DNA from 3 places in the Silvimonas soli genome. Region 2 is predicted to be linked to each of the others. Evidence: predicted binding sites of a transcription regulator. Region 2 holds the regulator's gene; each other region holds the start of a gene.
What was found. Region 2 encodes HrcA, which represses chaperone genes, less so after heat shock. Its sites were predicted from a motif close to ATTAGCACTCGNNNNNNNCGAGTGCTAAT; they were not measured.

Region 1: rpoH (RNA polymerase sigma factor RpoH) is a predicted target of HrcA. The motif match lies at 2,499-2,527, and genes of this name have one in related genera.
Region 3: N7220_RS12240 (co-chaperone GroES) is a predicted target of HrcA. The motif match lies at 2,845-2,873, and genes of this name have one in related genera.

The regions. Positions count from the first base shown of each region.
Region 1 covers NZ_CP106736.1:2,174,625-2,180,556, reverse strand. Annotated here, with positions in the region: gene ftsY (signal recognition particle-docking protein FtsY) at 1-755, shown strand, start outside; gene ftsE (cell division ATP-binding protein FtsE) at 808-1,461, shown strand; gene ftsX (permease-like cell division protein FtsX) at 1,474-2,379, shown strand; gene rpoH (RNA polymerase sigma factor RpoH) at 2,577-3,431, shown strand; gene N7220_RS09985 (M14 family metallopeptidase) at 3,512-4,642, opposite strand; gene N7220_RS09980 (FAD-binding oxidoreductase) at 4,702-5,932, opposite strand, start outside.
Region 2 covers NZ_CP106736.1:277,607-283,538, reverse strand. Annotated here, with positions in the region: gene mfd (transcription-repair coupling factor) at 1-685, opposite strand, end outside; gene rlmB (23S rRNA (guanosine(2251)-2'-O)-methyltransferase RlmB) at 984-1,730, shown strand; gene mltB (lytic murein transglycosylase B) at 1,943-3,025, opposite strand; gene N7220_RS01200 (GNAT family N-acetyltransferase) at 3,180-3,698, opposite strand; gene hrcA (heat-inducible transcriptional repressor HrcA) at 3,695-4,705, opposite strand; gene N7220_RS01190 (NAD kinase) at 4,847-5,725, shown strand; gene recN (DNA repair protein RecN) at 5,738-5,932, shown strand, end outside.
Region 3 covers NZ_CP106736.1:2,653,708-2,659,639, forward strand. Annotated here, with positions in the region: gene N7220_RS12230 (PEP-CTERM sorting domain-containing protein) at 1-485, opposite strand, end outside; gene groL (chaperonin GroEL) at 801-2,438, opposite strand; gene N7220_RS12240 (co-chaperone GroES) at 2,494-2,784, opposite strand; gene N7220_RS12245 (GAF domain-containing protein) at 3,920-5,407, opposite strand; gene N7220_RS12250 (PAS domain S-box protein) at 5,560-5,932, shown strand, end outside.

The DNA.
Region 1 (5,932 bases), 1.9 Mb from region 2:
AGGCTACCAATACGCTGCTGAAAGATGTGCGCGACCGGGTGTCGCTGCGTGGCCTGAAAGACGCTTCCGAATTGCGCCAGGCGCTGAAAGAAGCGTTGCTTGAACTGATTCAGCCGCTGGAACAGCCGCTGGTTATCACTCCGCAAAAACCTTTTATCTTGATGGTTGCCGGTGTTAACGGCGCCGGTAAAACCACCAGCATCGGCAAACTGGCCAAGTACTTCCAGGGCCAGGGCCATAGTGTGCTGCTGGCGGCCGGTGATACCTTCCGCGCTGCGGCACGCGAACAACTGGTGGTCTGGGGCGAGCGCAATGGCGTGCAGGTGATCTCCCAGGCATCCGGCGATGCCGCAGCGGTGGCGTTCGATGCGGTCAACGCCGCCCGCGCCCGCCAGTGTGATGTGATCATTGTCGATACCGCCGGCCGCCTGCCGACTCAGCTGAACCTGATGGAAGAAATCAAAAAGGTGAAGCGTGTGGTGCAAAAAGCAGACCCGACTGGTCCGCATGAAATCATGTTGGTGATCGACGCCAATACCGGCCAGAATGCAGTCAGCCAGGTCAAAGCCTTTGACGATGCGCTGGGCCTGACGGGGCTGGTGCTGACCAAGCTGGACGGCACCGCCAAGGGCGGCGTGATTGCGGCGATTGCCAAGCAACGGCCAGTGCCGATCCGCTTTATTGGTGTAGGTGAAACCATCGACGATCTGCGCCCGTTTGTGGCGAAGGATTATGTTGATGCGTTGTTTGATTGACGATTGATGTATCCGGTCCCCGCGGCATGGTTACCCTGATAACGGACGGCGCATGATCCAGTTCCAGCAAGTCACCAAGCGATACCCCGGCGGCTTTGATGCCGTCAAACAACTCAGTTTTGAAATCCAGGATGGCGAACTCGTCTTTCTGGCTGGCCATTCGGGCGCAGGTAAATCCACCTTGCTCAAGCTCATTGCCGGTATCGAGCGCCCAACCCAGGGCGCGGTACTGGTGAACGGCCAGAACCTGGCGCGCATGCGCCGCGCGTCCATGCCGTATACCCGCCGCCATATCGGGCTGATTTTTCAAGATCACAAAATCCTCTACGACCGCAGCGTGTTTGAAAACGTGCGCCTGCCGCTGGATATCATCGGCTTTGATCACCGCGAAGCCAAACGCCGTGTGCAGGCCGCGCTGGATAAAGTTGGTCTGTCTGGCAAAGACGCCCTCAACCCGGTGAGTCTGTCGGGTGGCGAGCAGCAACGCTTGTGCATTGCCCGCGCCGTGGTGCACCGCCCCTCCATCCTGCTGGCCGATGAACCCACCGCCAATCTGGATCGCGATTACGCCAACGACATCCTCGAATTGTTCAAGTCGTTTCACCAGGTGGGCGTGACGCTGGTTATTTCCGCCCACGATGAAACGCTCATGGCCGACTATGGTCGCCGCATCCTGCGCCTGAAAAACGGCCAGTTCTCCGCATAAGGTGGCGCACGCATGAAACACTGGATACGCCTGAACTGGATCGCTTTTCAACGCACGCTCGGCGGCATTGTCCGTGCGCCGCTGTCCAGCTTGCTCAATCTGTTGGTGATCGCCATTGCAGCGGCCTTCCCGCTTGGGTTTTATCTGCTGATTGCCAGCGCCCAAGGCGTCATCGGCAAGTTGCCGGTGGAACCGCAGTTATCCGTCTATTTGCGCACTTCGGTCACAGCGGACGAGATCAACACACTCAAGCAACATTTGCAGGCGGATACGCGGCTGGCAGGCGTGCGCTTTATTGGTAAAGACGAGGCCCTCAAACAGATGCAAGCCAGTGTGGGCAGTGGCGATTTGCTGGCCGGGCTCACTGATAATCCGTTGCCCGATGCCTTTGTCCTTACCGCGCATACCGATGCCTCGCCAGAATCGCTAGAAGCTTTGCAAAAAGAACTCACCGCCAGTTCGGGCGTGGATCAGGTGCAGCTTGATTCAGCCTGGGCGCGGCGGTTGCAGCAGCTGATTGCCGTGGGTAAAGGCCTGTTGCAGATCATTCTGGTGTTGCTGGCCGTCGCTTTGGTACTTATCACCGGCAACGCGATCCGGCTGCAGATTCTGACCCGCCGCGACGAAATCGAGGTGGCCAAGCTGATTGGCGCGACCGATGCCTTTATCCGCCGTCCGTTTGTTTATTTTGCGGCGATGCAGGGCGTACTGGGCGGCTTGCTGGCTTGCGCGATTGTCTGGGGCGCCCGCACCTGGCTGAACCCAGCGGTTGAAGCGCTGGCACGCAGCTATGGTCAGCAATTCAGTCTGGCGCTGGCAGATTGGCGCGTGGTGGTGGTGACCTTGGTGGTGACCACACTGCTATGCTTGTTGGGCGCTTCGCTGGCAGTCGGTCGCCATCTGCGGCAATTTCGCTAATCTGGCGCTGCCGCCTGTCGGTTGATGCGACCGATTGGTCTAGTCTATCGGGTAGATTGAAAATATTGCCGTGCAACAATGATTCTTCTGTGCTTGAATTCATAAGAACTTTTTGCACCGTTAGCACTCAGAGGGATGGAGTGCTAATATCTAGCGTCGTCGTTTGAAACGACGCAGAGCAACACAGGAGAATATTCATGGTAGATAGCGTTGCATTGCCGGTCATCACTGGTGGCGATAGCATTGAGAGCTACATTCAGCGAGTCAATGCCGTGCCCATGCTCACTCATGAGCAGGAAATTGATCTGGCCAACCGCTACCGCAATGACAACGACCTGGAAGCCGCCGGCCAGTTGGTGATGTCCCATCTGCGCGTAGTGGTTTCCATTGCGCGTGGTTATGCCGGTTACGGTTTGCAGCAGGCAGACCTGGTACAGGAAGGCAATATTGGCCTGATGAAGGCTGTGAAGCGGTTCGAGCCGAGCCGTGGCGTGCGCCTGTTCTCGTTTGCAGTGCACTGGATCAAAGCCGAGATTCATGAGTACATTTTGCGCAACTGGCGTCTGGTGCGTATTGCCACCACCAAAGCCCAGCGCAAGCTGTTCTTCAACCTGCGTTCCAAGAAAACCGGTTTTTCCGCGTTGACTCAAGCGCAAGCGCAAGTGATTGCCGAAGACCTGGGCGTGAAGCCGGAAGAAGTCCTCGAAATGGAAACCCGCATGACTGGCCAGGATGTGGCCCTGATGGCGGACGACGGGGACGACGACGGTTACGCACCAATCGACTGGCTGGCTGATAGCGAAAACGAACCAGTTCGCCAGATCGAACGCCGCGCCTACGACAATCTGCAATCGGAAGGGCTGCAGCAAGCCTTGGGTACGCTGGACGCACGTAGCCGCCGCATTATCGAAGCGCGCTGGCTCGGTGACGATGGCAGCACTACGCTGCATGAACTGGCCGCCGAATTTGGTGTTTCGGCAGAGCGGATTCGCCAGATTGAAGCCAAGGCGCTGCAAAAGATGAAAGACGCGCTTGAACCAGCCATGGCTTGATTGCCGGGGATTGATCAAAAAAGGCACGCTACGGCGTGCCTTTTTTATTTGCTGCGTGTCGCGCAGTGGCGTGGAAGTATTTAACGCAGGCGATCAATCACGCCATTCAGCGCGGTCAGCATGGATACGCCCAGCTGCATGCTGCGCTCACCATTCCAGCCCACATCAGGCTCTGGGTGATTGGCCGTGTCTTTGAACGGCATTTCCAGCGTAAACGCCAGACAACCAAAATGATCGCCGACCCAGTTGGTGGCTAGCGTCAGAGTCTCCGGGCCAAACTGGCTGTCGCCGTAGCCGTACTCGGTCTGGAAATCTGGTGAGACCGCCACCCACAAGGTTTTGAAGGCATCTTGCAGCGCGCGTTGATGCGCCGAGAACGAAGGGTTGTCTTCACAGCCAGCCACAAAGTTGTGCGGAATGCTTTCGTCGCCGTGCATGTCAAAGAACGCATCCACGCCGGTTTCCTGCATGGCCTGGCGAACCAGAAACACCTCAGGGCTGGTTTCCATGCTCGGGGCTTGCCACGCACGATTCAGGTTGGTGCCAGCCGCGTTGGTGCGCAGATTGCCGCGTACCGAGCCATCCGGGTTCATATTGGGAACAATGTAAAACACGGCTTTATTGAGCAAGGTCCGGCCCACGGCGTGCTGGGTATCGAGCAAGGTGCCGATAACGCCTTCGGCACACCATTCGGCCATGCTCTCGCCTGGATGCTGGCGGGCAGTGATCCAGATGGTTTTCTTGCCCGGTTCCGGCGTACCGATGCGCAGCATGTCCAGCGGGCGACCATCGACAGTCTGACCAAGTTCACGGATCACGCAATCGGGCGAAATCTGGGCGTGGCCGAGCATTTGCAGATGACGCTCCCACGAATACGGCTCGAAGTACGCGTAGTAAACCGTGTCACGTTGCGGCTGGTGGCGAATGGTCAGTACGCCGTTTTCGTATTCGGTCGGTACGCAGAACCATTCAATGCCATCATACGAGGCGCGTGCGGCGTAGCCATCCCAGCCGCCCGGATAAGCCGATTGCCCGGCGTTCTCGATATGCATCACGCATTCGCGAAACGCGGTGCCAGACAAGCGGAAGTGGAACCATTGCTTGAAGGCGGAGGCGTTATCGGCGCGCAGGTTCAAACGGATATTGGCGTGATCTTCCAGTGAAATAGTTTCAATTGCACCGGAATCAAAAGCGGTGGAGAGCGTCAGCATGCGGGCACCAAAGAGGATGGGTTGGATTGAGTCGCCCGCCGCGTTGATCCCGGTAAGGATCAGTCCGCGAGCAACTTGCCGGGATTCATCAAATTGTTGGGGTCGAGCGCACGCTTGATGTCATGCATCAGCGCCATTTCCACGTCACTGCGAAAATGCGGCAGCAGGTTGCGTTTGAGCTGACCTATGCCGTGCTCGGCCGAGATGGTGCCATTGTGCCGCTGTACCACCGCGTAGACCAGTTCATTAATTCTGGGCTCGTGCGCGTAAGCCGCCTTGGTGACATCCTGCATGAATACGTTGTAGTGCAGATTGCCATCGCCCAAGTGGCCAAAGGCAATGATGTCAGCTTCGGCAAACTCGCTTTTGAGGGCCGCTTGCGCCTCAACCAGAAACTGCGGGAAAGCCGAAGTCGGGACGCCGATATCCTGCTTGATGCTCACGCCTTTGCGCTTTTGCGCTTCGGGAATGGCCTCCCGCAGTTGCCAGAAATCTTCGGCATCGCTGCGGCTTTGCGCAATCAGCGCGTCGTCGCCACCCAGGGCGATCAACGCTTCAGCGAAACGATCCAGCAAATGTTCATCCGCGCCACCATCGGAAACCTCTACCAGCACCGTCCATTGCGGCAGCTCGGCAAATGGCTTGGGTAGTTCGGGGCAGTATTGCGCCAGCAGTTCCCAGCAGCGCTGCGAGATCAGCTCGAACGAGGTAATGCGATCGCCCAGTTCATGCTGCAAACCGCGTAACAGGTTGACCGCACCTTGCGGATCGGCCACCGGCACCAGCGCAGTGGATTGCGCGGTGGGTAGCGGGAACAGCTTGAAGGTGGCGCGAGTGATGATGCCCAGCGTGCCTTCAGAGGCAATGAACAACTGTTTGAGGTCATAACCAGTATTGTCTTTGCGCAGGCCGCGCAAGCCGTTCCAGATACGGCCGTCGGCCAGCACTACTTCCAGCCCAAGTGTCAGCTCGCGCATATTGCCGTAGCGCAGCACATTCAGGCCGCCCGCATTAGTGCCCAAAGCGCCGCCGACGCGCGCCGAACCCTTGGCGCCCCAATCGGCCGGGAACAAGCGCTTGGCGTTGAGCGCGGCCATTTGCACGTCAGCGATGATGGCCCCCGCTTCGGCGGTAATGGTGTTGTTGCCTTCATCGACGCTCAACACGCGGTTCATGCGCTCCATGCTGATGACGACCGCGTGGCCGCTTTCGTCGGGCGTCGCACCGCCGCACAGGCTGGTATTGCCGCCCTGCGGCACCATCGCCACGCCATGCCGGGCACAGGCTTTG
Region 2 (5,932 bases):
CACGAAAGCGCTGGCGAAAGCGCGTGCGGCCACCGTCATCAATCGGGAACTCACGCGCCGGCAGCAGGCGCACTTCCGGCACCGGATACAGACTGCGCTGGGTATCCACGTCAAAGGTGCGGATGGTTTCGATTTCTTCGTCAAACAAGTCCAGCCGGTAGGGCAGCGTGGAGCCCATCGGGAACAGATCAATCAACCCGCCGCGAATCGAGAACTCGCCGGGGCTGTAAACCTGGGTGACGTGGCTGTACCCGGCAAACGCCAGATCAGCGCGCATCTTTTCCGGATCAAATTTCTGCCCCTTCTTGATAAAGAAGGTGTAGCCCGCCAGGTATTCCACCGGTGCCAGCCTGCCCATGGCTGTTTGCACCGGCACAATCACCACATCGGCCTGGCTTTCGCGGATTTGCCATAGCGTGGCCAGCCGTTCGGAGATCAAATCCTGGTGCGGCGAGAAATGATCGTAGGGCAGCGTTTCCCAGTCCGGCAGCATCACCACGCTTTTTTCCGGCAGCAAAAAGGCCAGCTCGTCTTTTAAGCGGGTGGCCTCGTGCGCGGCATCGGTGAGAATCACCAACGGGCGTGCGGCACTGGCATAACGCGCCAGCAGCAGGCTATCAGCGGAACCAGGAGGCAGAGCGAGTTGCAGGCGTTCGCCTGCGCGGGGAAGGGCGGGAGCGGACACGGCGGGATCGTCGGGGGCGGCAAAGTGGCCATTATACGTGTGTGAGAGATGAGGGGTGAGGAGGAGTTAGCAGTGAAGGGCAACGGAGGAGGTCTGTGGCCCTCGACCCGTCATTCCCGCCAAGGGGGCCGCCCAGGTCGGGAATGACGAATTCGTGGTTGCCTTGAGTTGTCAGATACTTGCGCACCTCGCACCTCGCACCTCGCACCTCGCACCTCGCACCTCGATTTATCGGGATGCCCTTCAATGCTGTAAACTGACGCCTTTGCAAAGTACCCGCCACACTTGCTGGCAAGGCATCATGGATCACAAAGTCATACACGGTTTTCACGCGGTCGGTTCGCGCCTTAAACGCTTTCCCGATAGCGTCATCGAGCTTTACCTGAATGCCGCCCGCATGGATCAGCGCTCCAAAGACCTGGCGCGTCTGGCCGAAGCACAGGGCTGCAAAGTCTTGCTGGTGGATACCAAGCGCCTGGATGGCTTGACCGCAGGTGGCAAACATCAAGGTGTAGCCGCGCTGATCGACGCTGGCAAGTCGTACATCACCGTAGATGATGTGCTGGATGATCTGGACGAGCCGCCATTCTTGCTGGTGCTTGATGGCATTACCGATCCGCATAACCTGGGTGCGTGTTTGCGCGTGGCCGATGCGATGGGTGTGCATGCGGTGATTGCGCCCAAAGACAAAGCGGTAGGTATTACCGCAACCGTATCCAAAGTAGCCTGCGGCGCGGCGGAAGTCGTGCCCTACGTGATGGTGACCAATCTGGCGCGTACGCTGCGTGAGTTGCAGGAGCGCGAGATCTGGATCGCCGGTACAGCGGCCGAGGCCGATACCGATCTACATCACTTCAGCAATACCGGACCGCTGGCTTGGGTTCTGGGTAGCGAAGGTGATGGCATGCGCCGGCTGACGCGCGAGCATTGCGATGTACTGGTGTCGATTCCGATGTTCGGCTCGGTGGAGAGTTTGAATGTCTCGGTGGCCAGCGGGATCGTGCTGTCAGAGACGCGTCGCCAGCGGACGATGGCGGCGAAGTAATCGCGCGATGGTTTCTGGTTTTGCCAGCAATAAAAAAGGACGGGATAACCCGTCCTTTTTTATTGCCCTCGCAGCCTGTCCTTGTAGCCCGGATGAAACGAAGCGGGAATCCGGGGAGCGATGCCGGCGAGGTCAAGGCATCTATTTCAAATGGTTGTATCGCAACCCCGGATTCTCGCCAGCGGCTTTATCCGGGCTACGCTGATCAGCAATCAATTCCAGCCAGCCGCATTTTTTTTCGTCGACTTGGCTTTGGTTTTGCTTTTATTACTGTCGCTGGCTGAGGTGTCCTGCAGGTCCAGATTGTTGTCGTAGGCCGACTTGATTGCGTTTGCCAGTTGCAAAACAGCGGTAGCGTACAACGTGCTGCGGTTATAGCGCGTTACCACGTAAAAATTGTTGAAGCCCATGTAGTAGCTGGTGTTGCCTGCTTCAGTCTCCAGGCTGAACAACACCGCTTGCTGGGTGGTGTCGGTTTCGCTGAGCGGTTGCACGCCTTTTTGCATCAACTCGGCCACGGTGTAATGCAGGTTGAATTTATCTGCCAGCAGATCATCTTCGGCGGCGCTGACGTTCACCGGGGCATAAGTGTCGCCATCACGCTGCCAGCCGTGAGCGGCCAGGAAGTTGGCGACGCTGGCAATGGCATCTTCCGGTGTGCCCCAGATATCTCGATGATGATCGCCAGTCCAGTCGACTGCGTATTCGCGGAAACTGGACGGCATGAATTGCGGCATGCCCATGGCACCGGCATAGGAACCCATAAAGGTCAGCGGATTTTCGTTTTCTTCTCGCGCCAGCAGCATGAACTGGGTGAGTTGATCTTTGAAGTAATCCGCGCGACGTGGGTAATCGAAGGCGATGGTGGTCAGCGCATCAATCACGCGGAAGGTGCCGGTGGTGCGGCCATACAGTGTTTCGACACCCAAAATGGAAGTGATGACTTCCGCAGGCACACCGTATTTATCGCTCACCGCATCCAGCGTATCGGCATAGCGGCGCATAAAGCGGGCACCACCCAGAATGCGCTGGTTGTTGATGAAGTTCTGTTTGAACTGGTACCACGGGCGGCCAGTAGAGGGGCGATCCAGCACCGTAATAATGCTCGGCTTGGTATTCACCTGTTGAAACAGCGCGGTCAGGTCGTCGCGATTGAAACCCTGAGTGGCAGCCAGGTTATCGAGATAACTCTGGACTTCCGGGCGTTGCAACAACGCGGTGTCGGCGTGGCTGATTGCGGGAACAAAAGCCAGCAGGGTGGCGGAAAACAAGGCGGCGCGTAACTTCAAAAACATGGGCGATCCGGAAATGGGGTTGTGCTGCGTTTGACTGGCGCGCGGCGGGTGTCGCCAGCGCATGCGGTTGTTATGTACGTATTGTGGGTTATTTATACTTGATCTTGATGACTCTGATACCCGCCAGAGGCGTTGCCGGATGACGTGCACCCATTCAGACAGTGGCCAGAATCTGGTTGGCGTACCTTACCGAATCGAGCTCAAAAAACAAGGTGCCATATTGCTCGAACTGATGACTTGCATAAAACGCCAGGGCATTGTGGTTCTGACTGTTCACCGATAACCAGTAAGTGGCATCAGCGGCCTGGTCTTGCGCGGCATTGGCACAGGCGTGGAGCAAGGCAGAGCCTATCCCTTGACGAGCGAAGTGGGGCAATACATACAAGTTTTGCAGTTCTGTCGAGGTGTGCGGCACCGCCGGCTGGTATGAATCAAAGTCCAGCAAAGCGTAACCCAGCAGATGTTCGCCTTGCTCGGCAACGATGACACGATGGCGTGTGTTGTTGATGCAGTGTTCGAAGTGCTGTGGCGTGAACTGTGTCAGCACATAATCGGCCAGCGCCGGGCGGATGCCGTCGGTGGCATAAGTATGCAGCCACACCTGAATGGCAAGTGCAGCCAGGCAACTGGCATCATCCGCACGGGCGGGGCGCAGGCAAATTTCCGGGTTCATTGGGACAGCGCGCTGGATAACAATTTAGCAGTGACATCCACAATCGGGATGATGCGTTCATAAGCCATGCGCGTCGGACCAATCACTCCCAGCGTGCCAATCACCTGGCCGTTGGCGTGATAGGGCGCCGTGATGATGGAGCATTCGTCCAGTGGCGCCAGACCCGATTCGCCGCCAATAAATATCTGGACACCCTCAGCGCGATTCCCCAGTTCCATCAGTTGCAGCAGGGCGGTCTTGCGTTCAAACAATTCAAACAGCTGGCGTAAACGACCCATGTTGGCGGCCAGATCGTCGCTATCGAGCAAGTTGCGTTCACCGGAAATCACCAGATCTTCGGCTTCGCCACCCAGCACAGTCTGGCCGTACAACACAGCTGTATTGAGCAACTCGGCCAACTGGCCCTTCACCGCGCGGACTTCGTTTTCCACAAACGAACGCAGGCCACGCCAGGTTTTGCCAGTGCAATGCACGTTCAGAAAATTGGCCGCTTCGATCAGATCGCCAGGCGGGAAGCCATTTTTCGTCTGGATGATGCGGTTTTGCACATCGCCATCACTGGTTACCAGAATCAGCAACACACGTTTATCCGACAGCGGCAGAAACTCGATATGCTTGAGTACGGCATCCTGGCGACGCGGCGACATCACCACACCGGCAAAATGGGTGAGTTGCGACAACAAGTTGGAGGCGGCGGCGATAGTGCGTTGCGGGTTATCCAGTGGCAGGCTGCCTGCATCCACGGCGATTTTGTCCAGCGGACGCACTGCCATCAAACTATCGACAAAAAAGCGATAGCCCAAAGACGTGGGAATACGCCCGGCCGAGGTGTGCGGGCTGGCTACAAAACCAAGTTGTTCCAGATCGACCATCACATTGCGGATGGTGGCCGAACTGATATCGAGACCCGAATATTGCGACAAGGCGCGCGAGCCGACAGGTTGGCCGTCGGCGATATATCGCTCAACCAGAGTTTTCAGAAGGATTTGTGCACGATCGCTAAGCATGATCCGATTCTAATGTGGATTGATGGTTGGCGTTAATTATCTCGCCATCATCTGTTGGCCTCGTGTCTATCAAACTGGAGCGAGAGTGCCAAGCGCCACCCCCTTGTGGTTAAATGCAGCCGTATTTGTCTGGATCAAGCCATGCAGAGCCTATTTAAAACCATTGTGCTGGTCGGCCGCTTTAACACCCCTACGCTGGGTGGACCGTTGCGTCAGCTGTCGGTGATGCTGCAGGCACTGGGCGTGCGCGTGCTGATCGAAGCTGAAGTAGCAAGTGAACATGGCATTACCGATATCCCCACGGTGGATCGGCTGGCGATCGGCAAACTGGCCGACCTGGTGATTGTGCTGGGCGGTGACGGCACCATGCTGGGCGTGGCGCGGTTGGTTGCGCCGTATCGTATCCCGGTCATTGGCGTGAACCAGGGCCGCCTGGGCTTCATGACCGATATCCCGCTCAAGGATATGGAACAAACTATCGGCAGCATGCTGGCTGGCGCATTTGTGCCCGAAGAGCGCATCTTGCTGGAAACAGTGGTCAAGCGCGAAGGCAGTAAAGACCAGACCACGGCGCTCGCGTTTAACGACGTGGTGTTCAGCCGCGGCTCTACCGGCGCCATGATCGAGTTCGAAATCTTCATTGATCGGCAATTTGTGTACAGCCAGCGTTCCGACGGCTTGATTGTCTCCACGCCCACCGGTTCTACCGCGTATGCTCTGGCGTCTGGCGGCCCGATTCTGCATCCGAGCCTGCCCGCGATTACCTTGGTGCCGATCTGCCCGCAGTCGTTGTCCAACCGGCCAATTGTGATCAACGACACCAGTGAAGTTGAATTTCTGCTGACGCGTAATTCCGATGCCCGGGTTTATTTTGATAATCAGGCCGATTGCGAATTGCGCGAGAAAGATCGTGTCATCATCCGCCGCCATCGCAACACGCTGCGCATCCTGCATCCGGTGGGTTACAACTACTACGACATGCTGCGCGACAAATTGCACTGGGGCGAAAAGCTCCTCTGACCTGCGAAACCCATGCTGCTCTCTCTGAATCTGAAAAATTTCGTGATTGTTGACCGGCTGGCGCTCGATTTCGCTGGCGGGTTAAGTGTATTTACCGGCGAAACCGGCGCGGGCAAATCGATTGTGATCGATGCGCTGGGCCTGCTGCTGGGTGACCGCGCCGAAGTCGGGATGGTGCGCCACGGCACCGACAAGGCCGAGCTGGCC
Region 3 (5,932 bases), 2.1 Mb from region 2:
GGTGATCGTCCAGGCCTGACCGCTGGCACTACAACATTGGCATACCAGAACGAGGTGAGGCCGACGTTATCACCGGCGGTATCAAATGCATTGATATTGAGGATTGTGCCTCCCGGCGCGTCGGGCGCATAAACCCGCACATTGGCGAGCGCGAAGGGGGCACTGCCGTTACCGGCAATCGCGTTCGACAGCGGAGAGATCTCGTCCATTTGGTAATTGGGGTCGATATAAAGTGCCGTGGTACCGGACCAGGCAGGCGCCACCGGCGTGCCGTTGAATGATCCGAACGCCAGATCGGTATATTCATCGCTCTCCAGGTTGTAGCCGTCGATCAATAGATCAGTTGTGTCGTAATCGGTATGGGAAGGTGAACTGATCATGGCAGGCGTAATCGGGACTTGATCAAAGTCCAGCACGGTAGCCGTACATGGGGTGGACAACCCCACCAGAACCAAAGCCAGCGCCGCAGAAGGCAACAGTGTCATCACGTACTCCTTGATTTGCAAGGGAGAACCGGTTGTTGCGGGTGGTATTTGATGGTGCACTGCGATTGTTGAACTAGTTTACTGAGTAGCGTCAATCCACGGAAACATGACAGACGCATGGTCGGCACCGCTGTCCCCACTCGACGGGCCCGGACAACGCAAAGCGCGGCAGTGCAGGCTGGTGCGAACGCATCCGTCTTGGCTTGGCCTGGGATACGTGGCCCAAGTCGGGCGCCCACAAAAACAAAGAGCCCGGCTAAGCCGGGCTCTTTGTTTTGGCCAGCCTCATACAGAGGCCAATCAAGTTTCAGGCGATTAGAAATCCATACCGCCCATGCCACCCATGCCGCCGCCTGGCATTGCAGGAGCGTCATCCTTCGGCAGTTCGGCAACCATTGCATCGGTAGTCAACAGCAGACCAGCGATCGATGCAGCGTGTTGCAGAGCCGAACGAGTTACCTTGGCTGGGTCCAGCACGCCGATGGCAACCAGATCACCGTATTCGCCGGTAGCAGCGTTGTAACCGAAGTTACCAGTGCCTTCCACCACGCGATTCACAACTACAGATGGCTCGTCGCCAGCGTTGGCAACGATCTGACGCAGCGGCGCTTCGATGGCTTTCAGAACGATCTTGATACCAGCGTCTTGATCAGCGTTGGAGCCTTTCAGTTCGCCCAGGTTGGCACGAGCACGCAGCAGCGCAACGCCGCCGCCTGGCACAATGCCTTCTTCCACTGCAGCGCGGGTAGCGTGCAGGGCATCTTCAACGCGGGCTTTCTTTTCTTTCATTTCGACTTCGGTCGCAGCGCCAACCTTGATCACTGCTACGCCGCCAGCCAGCTTGGCCACGCGCTCTTGCAGTTTTTCACGGTCGTAATCGCTGGTCGCTTCTTCGATCTGGCTGCGGATCTGGCCAACACGTGCCTTGATGGATTCTTCCTGACCTGCGCCGTCGATGATGGTGGTGTTTTCTTTACCCACTTCGATGCGCTTGGCTTGGCCCAGTTCTGCCAGAGTGGCTTTTTCCAGGGTCAGGCCAACTTCTTCAGCGATAACAGTACCGCCAGTCAGGATCGCGATGTCTTCCAGCATGGCTTTACGACGATCGCCAAAGCCAGGAGCCTTCACGGCCACAGTCTTCAGAATGCCGCGGATGTTGTTCACAACCAGGGTAGCCAGCGCTTCGCCATCGACATCTTCAGCGATGATCAGCAGCGGACGGCCCGACTTGGCGACTTGTTCCAGTACCGGCAGCAGATCACGGATGTTGCTGATCTTCTTGTCGAACAGCAGAACATACGGGTTATCCAGCAGCGCGATTTGCTTTTCCGGATTGTTGATGAAGTACGGGGACAGATAGCCGCGGTCGAACTGCATGCCTTCAACTACGTCCAGTTCGTCTTCCAGGCCAGTACCATCTTCAATGGTGATCACGCCTTCTTTACCAACCTTGTCCATCGCTTCAGCGATCTTGGCGCCAACGATTTCATCGCTGTTAGCCGAAATCGAACCGACTTGGGCGATTTCTTTGGAGGTGGTGGTTGGCTTGGCAATCTTCTTCAGCTCGGCAACCAGGGCGATCACAGCCTTGTCGATACCGCGCTTCAGATCAGTCGGGTTGAAACCGGCTGCAACATACTTCAGGCCTTCGTTCACGATGCCTTGAGCCAGCACGGTGGCGGTAGTGGTACCGTCACCAGCGATATCGGAAGTCTTGGAAGCTACTTCTTTAACCAGTTGCGCGCCCATGTTTTCGAACTTGTCTTTGAGTTCGATTTCTTTGGCAACCGACACACCGTCTTTGGTGATGGTTGGCGCGCCAAAGCTGCGTTCCAGCACAACGTTGCGACCCTTAGGGCCCAGAGTCACCTTGACCGCATCGGCCAGGATGTTAACGCCAGCGACCATGCGCGAACGGGCGGAATCACCGAATTTGACTTCTTTTGCTGCCATTGTTCTTTACTCCTGAAATCTTGAATGAGTGTGACTGCACAAATTGCCGGGGCAATTACGCTTCGAGCACACCGAAGATGTCTTCTTCGCGGACAACCAGCAGTTCTTCGCCGTTTACTTTGACGGACTGGCCGCTGTACTTGCCCAGGATAACCTTATCGCCAACCTTGACCGACAGGGCGCGCACTTCGCCGTTGTCCAGCACTTTGCCAGTGCCGATTGCAACCACTTCACCCAGATCCGGCTTTTCAGCAGCGGCGCCTGGCAATACGATACCGGATGCGGTTTTTTCTTCGGCTTCAACACGCTTGATGACTACGCGGTCATGCAAGGGACGGATCTTCATCATTCTTTCTCCTGAGAAAACATGCCTGAATGTTCTGGGGCCATCGGACTGGCCGAGCCCGTTAGCACTCTGGGCTAACGAGTGCCAATAATAGGGACGCAAAGGCTGTTTTTCAAGGGGAACCGCGTTAATTTTGTGTGTCGTTGTTGTCGTCGTTCATTCGTTTTTGTATTTCGGTCAAAAAGCTGTATTTCCGTCAAACGAAGCTCAGCAAGGGCTTCCAGCTCCCCCTGTCTTCGAGACTGGCGATGAAGGGCCAAAAAACCGCTCGTTTTTCCTGAGTATTTCCCTCCGGTTATGTGGACAGGCGGAAAACCTGCTGTCTGCTTGGTCAGTGGCCCGAACTTTGGACGTAATTTTGCTGGGCAGCCCCTCTCGACGTCATCCCCTAAGGGCAACCAACCCGATGTGACAAGCTGGTTGCTGAACCATCCTCCTCCGTCGCTGTGCATCCCGCCTAATAATTCAAACCCAATTATTTTTTAATATTAAGGTCAGTTTTTTTCGTCTATTATTTTCCGACTTTTTATGTCGGCTTTTTATCTTTATAAGATTACATTAATTAAATTTAATAGTTTTTATTTGCTGATTATATTGTCTTGTTTTTCGCGTTTAACCTTGCCTTCAAGGAAAAATTTTTTATTTCAATGATTCATAAGAGGAAATTGGACGAACGGTTTGATTTGAGCGTGCGTAACCAATGACAAGGGGTTGTGCTTAGCTTTGCCAAGGTTTAGTCTTTTCAGATGAATTTCGATGTTGAATGGTGATTTCCCATGAAAAACAATGGGTTGATCATGATCCGCGTGTTGTGTTGACTCTGGTTTGTTGCGTATGTCACGATAACTCGTCAATTGCAGAAATAAGGTCAAACATCGACATATTTGAAATATTTTGTACAGTTTTTTGGAGCTAGTGACACAACTAAAAGACTGCAAAAGAGTACGAGGAAAAGAAAAAGAGGGGTTTGGAGTGCAGGGAAGTGGCCTTTTTGAGGTGGCCCCTACACAGACTTGTAGATTTAATTAAGAGATTTTAAAGGGACTAAATATGTAAAAACAAAACAGGACAACCCCCGTTTTTTGAGAATTGCCCTGCCCGGTGAGGAAGCCTCACGATACGACCGTTCGAAAAGTCAGTATCGTTCAATGCCGCCATCTGTGAGCGGAAGTGCCACCGCTGAACGTGACCCCAACGCATAAATTTTCTCTTGCCACGGCCCAAGGTCCAGTTCTGCCGCAATATCCTGGACAAGCTGGGTTTGTCCTGTGCGCAAGGCCTTGCCGGTAGGGCCGCCTCCCTGATGATCATCGGACCAGCTGATTGGCACCCCGTCAAGCCAGCTGATGTTGGCGCCATAGCGGGCCGCTATATGCACGGATTTCGCGTCGTCTTGCACGCGGAAAGTGATCCAGGCCATCAGGTAATTTCCGGCCTCGACGATCGTGCGGCAGGTTTCATCCAGCAGCGCTTCTTCGCTCTGCGCAAGAACGATATTCTTGCTGCAGCCGCTCAGCACGCGCAGCGCGCGGTTCAGCCGGAGGATTTCGGCTTTCGATGCCATGGAGGCAGCCATGCGGTCCACCATGGCTGCCAACTCCCCCACCTCGCTACCATCTGCAACCATGCCTGTTCTGGCAAGGTAATCACCTGAACTCAGCTTGCGTGCCGTTTCCGTGATCACAGAAACCGGCCGGATAAACAGTCGATCCCCGACGAACCAGACCACCAGGAACGATACCAGGGCAAGACCCAGCCAGAGCGCGACACCACTCAGTAGCTGATGGTCCGCTGCAGCGGTCACTGTATTCTTGTCGATACCCGCCCAAAGATAGATGGGTCCACCGGAAGCGTAAGTAAATGGCGTGAATGCGTACAGCTTCAACTGACCATCCAGGCCCGGTTGCTCGCCGGTGCCTTGACCGCCGTTGGCCAGGATGTTCTGAAAAAATGCCGTTTCTGAAATTTTTGTTCCGACCATGCGCGCTGGGTCGGGATAATGCGCCAGTACATTTCCCTGGCTATCCACGAGACCCATGCGGGTTCCGCCCTGCAGACTGGCTTCGCCAAGGCGACGACCAAACCAGCCCAGATCAAGCGAGGCCATCAAAAGCAGGGATGGTGCTTGCGCTCCAGTGCGGATTGCGATGCCGATCGGCAGAATGCGCTTCCCATCCGTGGTCGAGATGGTGACGGTTCCAGCCAGCACATCCGGTTCGTTCAATACAGCGCCGGCAAATGCGCGATTTTTTGCCGCGTCGAACGCGGCTGCCCGGCCGCTGCACAGTACTGATCCATCGGCCTGTATCAGGCGAATATTGTCCAGCGCCTGGTTGCGTTTGAGAAAACGCGCCAATGCCTGGCTGCAAAGATCTGTCCGGGCAAAGGGCGTGGGGTCCCGACCAATAAACAGAAAAGTCGCCAGATCTCGCGTTTCCTGAACGATACCCGACTGTTGATCTGCAACAAGGGCAGCCTGCGTGCGCAAGGCCTCCAGCGCTTTGGCAATATCAGCGTCCCGCCGCTCTATGGTGCGATAGCAAATGGCCACAACCACGTAGAGCAGTATTACTCCAAGAAGCAAAGAGATCCGCAGACGCAGACTGCTGAAGTGAATACCCAATTAAAATCCTTTATATCCAGTCCATGACACCGCATGTTTGGCTTGCCTGGGCTGTACGCGTATGCTTGCCGCCATCAAGTTTTGCCAAAAGCCTGCATGGCGATTGTCATGCACGTCAAGCCGTTGTGCTTACTGCGTTGCCTGGAAGATGAATGACCAATCGGACACTCAAACGATTTACGCTCCTTTTGTGGGGCTGCTTCAGCGTATTTGCTGGTTGCATGCTGGCGTTCATTTTTTATGCCCGGGCAGAGAATCAAGTTCGTGTGGCATACGGGATTCAGGTGGAGTCGCTGAAGCTTGCAACCGAATTGCGCCAGACTTCGGAAGACCTGACCCGCATGGTTCGGACCTACGTGGTCACTGGCGACCCCCGCTATAGCGCCCATTACCAGCAAATTCTGGATATACGTGATGGACGCAGCCCACGGCCGGCTGACTACTCCAGTGTGCACTGGGATCTTCTTCCTGGCGCATCCCCGCCCACTGACACTGTTGCTCCTGCCGCGCTGTTGATGCGCATTC